Regions from separate parts of the Marvinbryantia sp. genome, predicted to be linked through region 2. Evidence: predicted binding sites of a transcription regulator. Region 2 holds the regulator's gene; each other region holds the start of a gene.
What was found. Region 2 encodes HrcA, which represses chaperone genes, less so after heat shock. Its sites were predicted from a motif close to TGTTAGCACTCNNNNNNNNNGAGTGCTAACA; they were not measured.
Positions count from the first base shown of each region.

Region 1: a site for HrcA is predicted at 2,029-2,059, ahead of ACLU9Q_RS00595 (Hsp20/alpha crystallin family protein). Genes of this name have one in related genera too.
Region 3: a site for HrcA is predicted at 2,127-2,157, ahead of groES (co-chaperone GroES). Genes of this name have one in related genera too.

Region 1 covers NZ_JBKXTT010000001.1:128,846-133,317, forward strand. Annotated here, with positions in the region: gene ACLU9Q_RS00580 (alpha/beta hydrolase) at 1-5, shown strand, start outside; gene ACLU9Q_RS00585 (L-2-amino-thiazoline-4-carboxylic acid hydrolase) at 37-699, shown strand; gene ACLU9Q_RS00590 (L-2-amino-thiazoline-4-carboxylic acid hydrolase) at 696-1,343, shown strand; gene ACLU9Q_RS00595 (Hsp20/alpha crystallin family protein) at 1,417-1,893, opposite strand; gene ACLU9Q_RS00600 (hypothetical protein) at 2,158-3,216, opposite strand; gene ACLU9Q_RS00605 (sensor histidine kinase) at 3,267-4,472, opposite strand, start outside.
Region 2 covers NZ_JBKXTT010000005.1:19,872-24,343, reverse strand. Annotated here, with positions in the region: gene dnaK (molecular chaperone DnaK) at 1-503, opposite strand, end outside; gene grpE (nucleotide exchange factor GrpE) at 541-1,122, opposite strand; gene hrcA (heat-inducible transcriptional repressor HrcA) at 1,175-2,218, opposite strand; gene ACLU9Q_RS06845 (SGNH/GDSL hydrolase family protein) at 2,430-3,122, shown strand; gene ACLU9Q_RS06840 (uracil-xanthine permease family protein) at 3,235-4,472, opposite strand, start outside.
Region 3 covers NZ_JBKXTT010000005.1:219,565-224,036, forward strand. Annotated here, with positions in the region: gene topA (type I DNA topoisomerase) at 1-1,086, shown strand, start outside; gene codY (GTP-sensing pleiotropic transcriptional regulator CodY) at 1,185-1,970, shown strand; gene groES (co-chaperone GroES) at 2,188-2,472, shown strand; gene groL (chaperonin GroEL) at 2,488-4,110, shown strand.

The DNA of each region.
Region 1 (4,472 bases), on a different contig from region 2:
AATAGCCGTTGAACTTCAGGGAGAGGAGAAAAGGTTGTGCAGTATAATGGATTGTACTTCGCGCTGTTTCGCGGGACAATGAAAAAGGTCCTGACAGAGCGGTACGGAAAGAATTTTGCGAAAAAAACGATGAGAGAAGCCTCTTCGCTTTATCAAAGGATCGTCCGGGAAGCGGACGATCTGGGAAAAGGTAACCCTATGGCTTATAACGAACTGTTTGCGCTGGCCTTTGTCGCTCCCTATCTTGCCTGCGGGAAGCGGATCACGCCGGAAGATGTGCAGGAAATGATGCGAAGAAGTTTGTACCATGTAAAATGGTATTTCTCCATGGTCGATTTGAATACAGGCAAGGGAAAAGCAGCCAATCAAAAAAGTATCCTGAAATACGTCAATTGGTATACGCCGGAACGGGAAAAGCAATACCCAACGTCTTTCAGGGTGGATTTTGTGGGAAAGCCCCACGAGAACGCCTGCTATTACCGCATCACCCGCTGCCCTATCTGTGCCTGTTGCGCAAAGCTTGGCGTCAGCGAACTAATGCCGCTGTTATGTGAGTTGGACGAAGTGATGATCGGTTTGCAGCATGGAGTGCTTTACAGGCAATACACCATAGCCTCTGGCGGGCCTTACTGTGACTATTATATTGTCGGTGACCGTGAAACTTCTAAGGAAGAAAATGCCAGGGATGGAACCGTATGAAATATACAAAAACAGAAAGTGTCCTTTGGCTGGTCTTTGCCGGGCCGTGCTTTCGATATCTGTCCAGTCAGGGTATCCCGGTGGATCGCCGCCGGGCCAAAAAGATTTACCGGGAGCTGGCAGCCCGGACGCCGGATATTGGCGGCATAAAGGAAAACCCACTGCGGATGTGCCTGTCTGCGGGGATGGTATGGCTGTCTGTTTATGAAGCGGCAGATGGGAAACTGCCGGATGAAACGTTCGGCCAAATGGTGGAACGCAGTATGTGTACGCCCCTTATTCAAGCGGTGTACAACCGCAAGGCACAAACGGCCTTTACCCTGGAAGCACAGAAAAAACGTGCCGACGTTGCGGCGAAAACAAATGTCCTCGCAAAGGACAACCCTTTCCATTGGAGCTGCGAGGTGCTTTTGGGCAGGGATGCAGATGAATATACTATCAACTACCACCAGTGCGGCCTGTGCGCTTTGGGACGGCAGGAAAAACTGCCCAGGCTGGTTCCTTATTTGTGTGTGCTGGATACCCTGACTATCGACTGGATGGGCGGCGTACTCCGCAGAACGAAAACACTGGCCACGGGCGGAGATTGCTGTGACTTTTATCTGTGCAGGAAGGGGTCAAAATGGGATGAAAAACAGAAATAGCCCGGAGCCGGACGGTTTCCACCGCGCCAAGCTCCAGGCTATCCTGTTTTTCTTTATATATTAAGAGGTGCCGTTATCCCTCGATGGCAATGTATTTCTTTTCTTCAACCTCCGGCTTTCTTGTCTCCGCCTTCGGAATGCTCAGCTTCAATACCCCGCTCTCATACTTCGCATGGATATCTTCCTGCTTTACATCCTCGCCGACATAGAAGGACCGGCTCATGCTGCCCGCATAACGCTCCCGGCGGACGAATCTGCCTGTTTTCTTTTCCTTCTCGTCCTCGTCAAGCCCCTTCGCTGCGCTGATTACCAGATAACCGTCTTTCAGTTCCAGGGAAAGTTCGTCTTTCTTAAAGCCCGGCAGATCAATATCCACTTCATAGTGGTCGTCATGTTCCTGCACATCGGTCTTCATCATGTTCACCGCATGGCGTCCGTAGAGTTTCCGCTCTGCTTTACGCATCTCCTTATCGTCAAAGGACGGGAAATCAAAAAAGTCATCAAAGAAATCATCAAATAAGTTCTCTCCAAAAATACTAGGTGTCATCATAAGTCATCGCTCCTTTTCCTACTAATTTAAAAACATCTTGTTAATTGAAACTGAGGATGATCTGGAAGAAACAGAAACCTTTTTTCTGGTTCCTTTCTTTCCTTCTCCTTTGTTCTATATGTGTTATAACACATTTATTAGCACTCGTCAAGAGTGAGTGCTAATAAATTTTGTGAAATATTTGTGAACACAGCGTGCTGTTTTGCTCTCTGTACTTTATATTCTAACGATTTCTTTCACTCCTGCAAAAAATGAATAATATATCTACTCATCCATCCCCGCTTTCGCCTGCAGCACCTCTTCGCTTGTTACCTGCTTCACTTCTTTGATGCTGCCGTCCTCGCTGCGCTTCACAAGAATGTAGATTTTGTCTTTTTCCGTCTCGGAGGTGTTGTTTACGGAAAGTCCGCCGTCCTCATCGAGCAGAAAATAGATTGCCTTTCCGTTCCACAGCCAGCCCCCATTTTGGCTCCGGGTGATGCCCGCTTCAGCGTATTCCGCCGCCTTTTTCTTTTCGGCTTCGGTATCCGCCCAGGCGCCCTCCGATCCCTCGCAGACCATTGCTGCTGTCTCTTCTGCAACCGTTTGCAGAGCATCCTCTTTTTCTGCATCTTCGGCTTGCAGGGCACTTTCCTCTTTTTCTGCATTTTCGTTTAACTGGACATGGACGTTATCCCCCTCTTCCACCCAGGTATAAAGAACGCCGCCTTCCGGCTCACTGTACACGGTAACGCCGTCATATAATGCGTTCCCGCCTTCTTCCGACGCAGTCTGCTCCGTGCCAGAGGGCTGCCTTGCTTCCAGCTCATCCTGGCGCGTGCGCTCGTCGTACTCTTCCTGCGTCGCCGTCCGCACGCCCGTAAGCGTGTAGTCCTTCGCGCGCACCGTGTAAAGATCAATTTCACCCTCCGGCATATGGATCGCCTGGCAGTTGCTGTCAATCTGCTTGTCGATCAGCCAGCGCACAGTCTGCCCATTGTAGAGCAGCCGGTCGTTTTGGATGTCATAGGATACTCCATACTTTTCCAGGTAGGCGACCGCCTCTTGCATGGAGGCCTTGTACCATGCCAGCCTCTTCCCGCGTTCCTCCTCTGTAAGAAGCGCAGCATCCGTAAAAGCCTGTTCCGCCGTCTGCCCGGCTTCTCCTGCGATATTCACCGCCTCCTCCGTCTGTGTCTTAATTTTCGCATCCTCGCCTAAAAAATAATACGCTGTACTTCCATTGCCGAGGTCATACCCCAGCGTTTTTGCCTGCACGTTGCCTGCCGTCAATGCCAGCGCCAGTGCGCCCCCTGTCAGTAAAATGCCTGTTTTCTTCTTCATAATATCCAACTCCTTTGCTGTTTTTCGCGCGCCATCAGGCGGCGCATTTCTTATTTACAGCAAAAGGATACCACCGCTGTTTGTGGTCTTGCTGGAGTTTCTGTGTGTTTTTCGTGGAGCTGCCAATAAAAACGCACCCCATCCTTCGTATTTTCCGCGCCAAATTCTCCGGCGCAGTCCACGTCCCCGGAATGTCCGTCAAAGATTTGTCTGGCGCCGTGCTGCTCCAACGCCATCCGCACGATATAAAGCCCAAGCCCGCTCCCGCCCATCTGCCGGCTGCGCGACTGCTCGACGCGATAGAATGCTTCAAAGATGTGAGGCAGCGCATCTTCCGGGATATGTGCTCCGGTATTTTCGATATCAAAGAAAATACTTTTCTCCTGCTGCCGCAGCTGCAGACGGATCTGATTACCCTCTCCCGCCGGGGTATAGCGCAGCGCGTTTGTCAGCAGGTTGCGGAATACCTTTTCCATCAGAGACGCATTGACCTCTGCATACAGATGCTCCGGAATGTCCAAAACAAGCTCCAGCTCCTTCGTCTCAAAAAGTTCTGTCAGCTCCGCAAGCTGCAGACGGAGCTGTTCGGCAAGATCTGTCTGCGCGACAGTAAAGGGCGTCGTCTCCATCCGCGATACCGTCAAAAGCTCCTGCACCATGTCCTCCATTTTTTCCGCCGTTTCCTGTGACCGCTGCAGATAATAATCCCGGTTTCGGTATTCTCCGACGCCCTGCAGCATTCCCGAAAGATGTCCCTTCAAAATCGTGATCGGCGTTTTCAGCTCATGCGAAACCGCGGAAAAAAACGCCATCCGTCGTTTTTCCTGCTCCCGCTCCAGCTCAATATCGGATTTCAGCCTGGCATTCGCCTGCCGCAGCTCCGTAAGCGCGCCGGAAAGATTGTCCGCCAGCTCGTTTAAATCCTGTCCGAGAGCGCCGATCTCATCCGTGCGTTTTCCGGTATATCGTTCTGAATAATCAAGCTTTGCCATCTTCCGTGAAATACGGCTGAGGCGCACGACCGGAGCCGTGAGATAAAAAGACGCCGCCAGAGCAGACAGCACCGCCACGCAGACCGCGATCGCCAGAATATACGGAAAAATCTGCCGCAGAATCTCCATCGCCTGGTCAACCTGCTGCTTTCCGCCTGTGACAAACATGGTATAGGATTCTCCGCCAACTGTGAGCGGGTAGGACTTCACCGCCATCCCCTCCATGCCTTCCCCCGGAAATATTTCTGCGGCCGATTCCTGACC
Region 2 (4,472 bases):
TATACCATGATCTTCTGCTCTTTCTCGTTGTCAAGACCGTATGCAAGCGCTGCCGCCGTCGGCTCGTTGATGATACGCTTTACATCCAGACCGGCAATCTTGCCCGCATCCTTTGTTGCCTGACGCTGTGCGTCGTTGAAATATGCCGGAACCGTGATAACCGCCTCTGTTACCTTCTCGCCAAGGTAATTCTCTGCATCCGCCTTCAGTTTCTGAAGGATCATTGCGGAAATCTCCTGCGGCGTGTAATTCTTGCCGTCGATGCTTACCTTGTAATCAGTTCCCATATGTCTCTTAATAGAAGAGATCGTCTTGTCTGCGTTGGTAACCGCCTGACGTTTTGCCGGCTCGCCTACCAGACGCTCGCCTGTCTTGGAGAATGCCACAACGGACGGTGTGGTTCTTGCTCCCTCTGTATTTGTGATAACGGTTGGCTTACCGCCTTCCATAACTGCTACGCAGCTGTTTGTTGTACCTAAGTCAATACCAATAATCTTGCTCATAATAATTTCCTCCTGCTCCTGTAATATTTAATTTTGTTTAGTTTGCTACTTTTACCATGCTGTGTCTTACAACCTGGTCTTTGTAGGTATAGCCTTTTAAAAACTCCTCAGTGATCGTGTTCTCCGCAGTTTCTTCCTCCTCCACATGCATCACTGCATTGTGGAAATCCGGGTTAAACTCACATCCGACTGCCTCGATCGGCTTGACGCCGAGCTTATCAAGCATTTCCGTCATCTGCCGGTAAACCTTGTTCATCCCGTCCACAAAAGCGTCCGTCTTTGCTTCCTCCGGGACTGCCGCCAGTCCGCGCTCGAAATTGTCTACGATCGGCAGGAGCTGTTCGATCACGCTCTTCGCACCCATCTCAAACATTTTCGATTTTTCCTTCTCGGAACGTTTGCGGAAATTTTCAAATTCCGCCATCTGACGTTTCACCCGATCCTGCAGCTCCTCGATCTGCGTATCCTTTTTGTCTTTCTTACTTTCTTTCTGTGACGTTTCTCTGTCTGCCTCCTCTGCAGGTTCCGAAGCTTCCTGCTGCGCGCAAGTCTCTTCCGTTTCCGGTTTTTCCTCCTTCTGCGCTTCGTTTTCTATCGCTTCGTCCATGTCTTTCTCCATGTTTTCTTCTGCCACTGTAACCGCCTGCCTTTCTGTATATTCTGATCTATCGTCAATCCCGCTCGAATATCGTATCCAGCTGGGATTTTAAGGTTTTTAAGGAATCGACCACCTTTTCATAATCCATCCGCTTCGGTCCGATAATCCCGATCGTTCCCTGAACACCCTCGCCCAGTTCATACGTTGCCGTGACTACACTGCAGTCGCGCATCTTCCGTATGGGCGCTTCGTTTCCGATATACACCTGAATGCCGGTACTGTTTTCTTCCTCCAGCGACTCGTTGATCAGATTTGCCAGCTCCTTCTTATCTTCAAAGGCACTGATCAGCTCGCTCGCCCGCTCGCTGTCGCTCAGCTCCGGATACTTGAAAATGTTAGTGGCGCCGCTTGTATAGATCTCCATATCGTCTTCCATCTGGATCGCTTCCGCGACTGCATCAAGCACCTGGCTGACGACCTCGCTGTGGATGCCGGCCTGCTCCTTCATCCGGGTGATCATCGCAAGATTGATCTCCTCCAGCGCAAGCCCATTGAGACTTGTGTTCAGCAGGATGTTCAGCTTCAGCACCATCTCATTGTCCAGTCCGTGCCGGAAGTGAAGCATCTTGTTTTTTACAATGTTTCCTTCCGTGACGACCACTGCCAGGAGCTGTTCCTCACTGATGGCTGAAAGCTGAATAAACTTCAGCTTCGTCGTGTGGTAGCGCGGCGCGGTGATCATGGTCGCGTAGTTGGTGTTGTTCGCCAGCACCCGAACCACCTGCTTCAGTATCAGCTCCATCTTATCCTGCTTCTGGATCAGCAGCTCCTGCTGTTCTTTTACTTCCTGTTCCTTCTGCTCCATAAGATGATCCACATATAAGCGGTAGCCCTTGTCTGAGGGAATTCTGCCCGCCGAGGTGTGCGGCTGAATGATCAGCCCCATCTCCTCCAGGTCTGCCATTTCATTTCGAATTGTAGCGGAACTGAGGTTCAGGTCTGCGTACTTGGAGATCGTCCTGGAGCCTACCGGCTCGCCTGTCTCCAGATATGTCTGAATGATAGCGTAAAAGATTTTCCATTTTCTGTCGTCCAGCTTCATATCATCTGACTGCATCCTGCATCCTCCTTCCTGTTTTGTTAGCACTCTTTTGAATCGAGTGCTAACATCTACGGTTTTAAGATACCACTGCTGCCTGTGATTGTCAATAGCTATTTTGAAAAAATTTTGATTAACTTTTCTGTCGAATCATCCCGACTGGATATATTTGACATTTTTTGCGTTTTAAGATACACTTATGAAAAATGAATAATGAAAGGAATCCGCAATGAAGATACGAAATTTTCTTACGATTCTGTTTGCCGTTCTCGCTATTGTTGCCCTGATCGCGCTCGCCGGTCTTGCAACGATATACGTGGCAGACGATTCCAACCCTCTGCGCCAGCGGCTTGTGCAGATATTCGACCCTGACGGGGAGACTGTGGCGGTCAGCACGCCTGAGGCAGGAACAGACGCTCCGGCTGCGGAAACTGTGAAGGCACATTCCTTCATCTTTGTGGGTGACTCCCGCACCATTGGGATGCGCGATGCAGTAAACGACAACTGCACTTATATAGGAAAAGAAGGAGAAGGTTACGAATGGTTTTCCGCTGAAGGTGTCCAGGAGCTCGACGCCGTTCTTGCCGGTACCTCGGGGCAGACCGTGATTTTTAATTTCGGCGTGAACGATCCCGCAAATATCAGTCTCTACATTGATCTTTACCAATCGCTTAAAGAGACATATCCCGGCACCGCTTTTTACTATCTGTCCGTAAATCCGCTGGTAGACAACGAAGGCTTCAATACTACAAACGAAATGATTTCCTTATTTAATGCCACCATACAGAGCGCTTTTCCTGACACCTATCTGGATTGCAACAGCTACCTGAACAGCGTTGGCTTTGAGACTGTGGACGGGCTGCACTACACAGATGATTCCTACAAGATGATCCACAATTTCGTCGTGGATAAGATTGCGTAAAAAAGGTCCCGCCGCAATGTCCGGGCAAAAGTGTCCATCGCATACATCAACTGACCATCAGCCAGACACCCCGCGGACGCGAAGTGTCTGGCTGATATTTAGAATTTTTCTCTTATTTTCTGCTTTTTTCCGGCTTTATGCTGACTCCGCGGTTCATATCGCCCTGCGGATTCACCCCGAACTCATAGTCGTTGCCCGGAAGGATCATATTGAGCACAATACCTGCAATCGCTGCAATGGCAAGTGCGGTCAGCGTAATTGATGCAGCACCGATCTGGAAAGTAAGACCATTTCCAAATCCAAGCCCGCATACAAAAATAACGCCGACAATAATCAGGTTGCGCGATTTTGTTAAATCCACCTTATTTTCCACCACATTGCGGACACCGATCGCAGAAATCATACCGTAAAGCATGAAGCTGACACCGCCGATGATCGAAGCCGGCATGGTACTGATGATCGCAGATACCTTCGGAATGAAGCTGATAATAATCGCAAACACGGCTGCGATGCGAATTACCAGCGGATCGTAGACATGACTGAGCTCCAGCACTCCGGTGTTTTCACCGTAGGTGGTATTCGCAGGACCTCCGATCAATCCTGCTAATGCTGTCGCAAGTCCGTCCCCCATCAGCGTGCGGTGCAGCCCCGGCTCCGCAAGGAAGTTCTCGCCGACGGTTGCCGAAATAGCAGACATATCACCAATGTGCTCCATCATGGTCGCAATCGCAATCGGCGCCATGACGAGGATTGCCGTCAGATCGAATTTACAGAGCTGAAACGGCGGAAGCCCCACAAAGCTTGCGGACGCAATCGCTGAAAAATCAATAATCGCAGAACCGTCCGGATTCGTAATACCGCAGGCATTCATAATCACCGCTACCACGTAGGAAATCACCACTCCCATCAGGATCGGAATAATCTTAAACATTCCCTTTCCCCAGATGTTAAAGATAATAATGACCGCAAGCGCTACTAATGCCAGAAACCAGTTGGTCGATGCATTGCCGATCGCAGAAGACGCCAGACTTAAGCCAATGCAGATAATTACCGGTCCGGTTACGACCGGCGGCAGGAAACGCATCACACGTTTCACGCCTGCCAGACGGATAATCAGTGCAAGTACCAGATACAGAAGACCCGCCACTACAACGCCGCCGCAGGCATACGCAGCCTTTTCATTTGCTGCCATTCCCGCGTAAATCCCGCTGCTTAAATTTGCCACCGTAGAAAAGCCTCCGAGAAAAGCAAAGGATGACCCAAGAAATGCTGGGACCTTCATCTTCGAGCATATATGGAAAAACAGCGTCCCGAATCCGGCGCAGAATAAGGTCACAGATACGGTCAGTC
Region 3 (4,472 bases), 200 kb from region 2:
CGTACTGATTCCGTCCGTATCGCTGACGAGGCAGATGCGGCGGCAAAAGAATATATCAGAGAGCAGTATGGAAGCGATTATGTGGCGGGCGAAAGCCAGGTGAAGGCATTCGGAAAGAAGATCCAGGACGCGCACGAGGCAATCCGTCCGAGTGATATCGGGCGCACGCCGACGCTCATCAAGGAGTCGCTGTCGCGGGATCAGTTCCGTCTTTACCAGCTTATCTGGAGAAGATTTGCGGCGAGCCGTATGGCTGGCGCGCGCTACGAGACGATATCGGCGAAAATCGGAGCCGGACAGTACCGCTTTACCGCTTCCGCCTCTCATCTGGCGTTTGAGGGCTTTATGGCTGTCTATACGCAGGAGTCGGAGGAGGACGAAAAGAGCCAGTCTGTTCTTACAAAAATCACAAAGGATACGGTTCTGACAAAAAAAGAGCTGCAGGAGAAGCAGCACTTTACGCAGCCGCCCGCTCATTACACGGAGGCGGCGCTGGTAAAAACGCTGGAGGAGCTTGGCATCGGCCGTCCGAGTACGTATGCGCCGACCATCACGACGCTGCTTGCGCGCAGATATGTAATAAAAGAAAATAAAAATTTGTACATGACGGAGCTGGGCGAGGTCGTCAACCAGATGATGAAGAAGGCGTTCCCGAGCATTGTGGACGTAAACTTTACGGCAAACATGGAGTCGCTTCTCGATAAGGTAGAGGAGGGTGTCGTGAACTGGAAGACGGTGGTCAGCAATTTCTACCCTGACCTTGAAGAGGCGGTGAAGCAGGCGGAAAAGGAGCTGGAGAGCGTAAAGATCGCGGATGAGGAAACCGATGTCATCTGTGAGCAGTGCGGGCGCAATATGGTGATCAAATACGGACCGCATGGAAAATTCCTCGCATGTCCGGGCTTCCCGGACTGCCGCAACACAAAGCCCTATCTGGAGAAGATCGGCGTGCCCTGCCCGAAGTGCGGCAGGGAGCTTGTCGTGCGCAAAACGAAGAAGGGCAGACGTTATTACGGCTGCGAGAATAATCCGGAATGCGACTATATGACCTGGCAGAAACCAAAACCAGTGGAGGAAAAAAAGTAATTGTCTGAAATTAATATATTTTTTATTGATGCTTTGTGAAAACTGTGGTACACTGAGCGCATGAGGCATTGGACAACAACGGAAAGGAAGGGTGCGCAATGAGTGTACAATTATTGGACAAGACACGAAAAATTAACAAGCTTTTACACAACAACAACTCCAGTAAGGTAGTTTTCAACGACATCTGTCAGGTGTTGACGGATATTCTGGATTCCAATATTCTGGTTATCAGCCGGAAGGGCAAGGTGCTCGGTGTCAGTCTGAGTGACCAGGTGGAAGAGATTCACGAGCTGATTGCGGATAAGGTGGGCGGCTTTATTGACCCGCTGCTGAACGAACGTCTCCTGGCGGTACTTTCTACCAAAGAAAATGTCAATCTGGAAACACTTGGATTTGTGGACGGGGACGTCGGAAAGTATCAGGCGATTATCAATCCGATCGATATCGCGGGCGAGCGCCTTGGAACCGTTTTTATGTATAAATGCGACAGTCAGTACACGATCGACGATATTATTCTGAGCGAGTACGGCACGACGGTAGTCGGGCTGGAGATGATGCGCTCTGTAAACGAGGAGAATGCGGAGGAGAACCGCAAGATCCAGATCGTAAAATCTGCCATCAGCACGCTCTCCTACTCGGAGCTGGAGGCGATCATCCATATTTTTGACGAGCTCGATGGGAACGAGGGCATTCTGGTGGCGAGCAAGGTGGCGGACCGCGTGGGCATTACGCGTTCGGTGATCGTCAACGCACTGCGCAAATTTGAGAGCGCCGGTGTTATAGAGTCACGTTCCTCCGGAATGAAGGGGACCTATATCAAGGTCGTAAATGACGTTGTGTTTGATGAATTAAAAGAAATCAAGGCGAGCAGGAAGAAGTTTTAAGGAGCCGTGTGTTTACAAAATTTTTAGAAATTATATTGAAAAAGTGAGAAAACGGGAGCATTCGAAAGATAACGAGAGTTATTGGAAGAATGCTCCTGATTTTTGCAAACGTATAAAGTTGCATATTTTACATATATTTACTAATATATGTCTTGTGATTAGCACTCGACTGAAATGAGTGCTAATAATAAGAAAGCTGATGAAGGAGGAAACAATCATGAAGTTAGTACCATTGGGTGACAGAGTTGTATTAAAGCAGTTTGAAGCAGAAGAGACTACAAAATCCGGGATTATCCTGGCAGCAAAATCGCAGGAGAAGCCGCAGCAGGCAGAGGTTATCGCTGTAGGACCGGGCGGCGTGGTAGACGGAAAAGAAGTTACGATGCAGGTTAAGGTTGGAGATAAGGTAATTTACTCCAAATATGCCGGCAATGAAGTGAAGCTGGACGACGAGGAATACATCATTGTAAAACAGAATGATATTCTGGCAATAGTAGAATAAGGAGGGTGCATTATTATGGCAAAGGAAATCAAATATGGTTCAGAGGCAAGAGCAGCACTTGAGGCTGGCGTAGATAAGCTGGCAGATACGGTCAAGGTAACACTTGGACCGAAAGGAAGAAACGTAGTACTTGACAAGCAGTACGGCGCTCCGCTCATCACAAACGACGGCGTTACCATTGCAAAGGAAATCGAGCTGGAGGATGCGTTTGAAAACATGGGCGCACAGCTTGTAAAAGAGGTTGCTACCAAGACAAACGATGTAGCCGGTGACGGTACGACGACAGCAACCGTTCTTGCACAGGCAATGATCCGGGAGGGGATGAAGAACCTGGCGGCAGGCGCAAACCCGATCGTTCTGAGAAAGGGTATGAAGAAGGCAACCGATGTTGCGGTAGAAGCTATCGCATCCATGAGCAGCAAGGTTACCGGAAAGCATCAGATGGCGAGAGTCGCAGCTATCTCCGCTGGTGATGAGGAAGTTGGAAATATGGTTGCGGACGCTATGGAAAAGGTTTCCAATGACGGCGTTATCACTATTGAGGAATCCAAGACCATGAAGACCGAGCTTGACCTGGTAGAAGGTATGCAGTTTGACAGAGGTTATATCTCCGCATACATGGCAACCGATATGGAAAAGATGGAAGCAGTGCTGGAAGATCCGTACATCCTGATTACCGACAAGAAGATCTCCGTGATCCAGGATATCCTGCCGCTTCTGGAGCAGATCGTGCAGTCCGGCAGAAAGCTGCTGATCATTGCGGAGGATGTAGAGGGCGAAGCGCTCACCACGCTGATCGTCAACAAGCTGAGAGGAACCTTCGGCGTAGTTGCTGTGAAGGCACCGGGCTATGGCGACAGAAGAAAAGATATGCTGAAGGATATCGCGATCCTTACCGGTGGACAGGTAATCTCCGAGGAGCTTGGTCTGGAGCTGAAGGATACCACGATCGATATGCTCGGACGTGCAAAATCCGTTAAGGTTGTAAAAGAGAACACCGTTATCGTGGACGGCGAGGGCAACCGTGAAGAAATCAAGGCAAGAGTTGCACAGATCAAGGCACAGATCGAGGAGACAACTTCCGAGTTTGATAAAGAGAAACTGCAGGAGCGCCTTGCGAAACTGGCAGGCGGCGTAGCGGTAATCCGTGTCGGTGCAGCTACCGAGACAGAAATGAAGGAAGCAAAGCTCCGCATGGAGGATGCTCTGAACGCAACAAGAGCAGCCGTAGAAGAGGGTATCGTAGCAGGCGGCGGTTCTGCATATATCCATGCGGCAAAAGAAGTAGAAAAGCTGGTTGAGAATCTTGATGGCGATGAAAAGACCGGCGCTAAGGTTATTCTGAAAGCACTGAGTGCACCGCTTTACCAGATTGCAGAAAACGCTGGTCTGGAAGGTTCCGTAATCGTAAATAAGGTTATGGAAGAAGAGAAAGGTCATGGCTTCGACGCATATAAGGAAGAGTACGTAGACATGATCGAGGCGGGCATCCTCGACCCGGCGAAGGTAACAAGAAGCGCGCTGCAGAACGCAACCAGCGTAGCTGCCACCTTCCTCACCACAGAATCCTGCGTGGCAAACATCAAAGAGCCGGAACCGGCAATGCAGGGCGGCGGAATGAACCAGGGAATGATGTGATAAAGCAATGAGCCGTGCGAATCCGCGGACACATGCGCTGTGTATGCTTGCATACAGGCAGCGCAGGGTGACCGCGGATTCATTGGGCGAATGCCCATCAACGAGGAAACGAAGTTTCCGAGTCTGCACGGCGGAGTGAGGTGGCAAATCCGCTGACTGCTTGCAGGCAGAAGGATTTGTTTCCGTCCTCCGGTGTCTGCGGAAGCAGACAAGCACATTCCCGTAAGGTTATATGAGTGCAACGGATAACGAGGAAACGAAGTTTCCGAGTCTGCACGGCGGAGTGAGGCGTACAAATCCGCTGGCTGCTTGCAGGCACAAAATTTTAATTACAATATCAGGACACTTGCAATTTTCTTTTG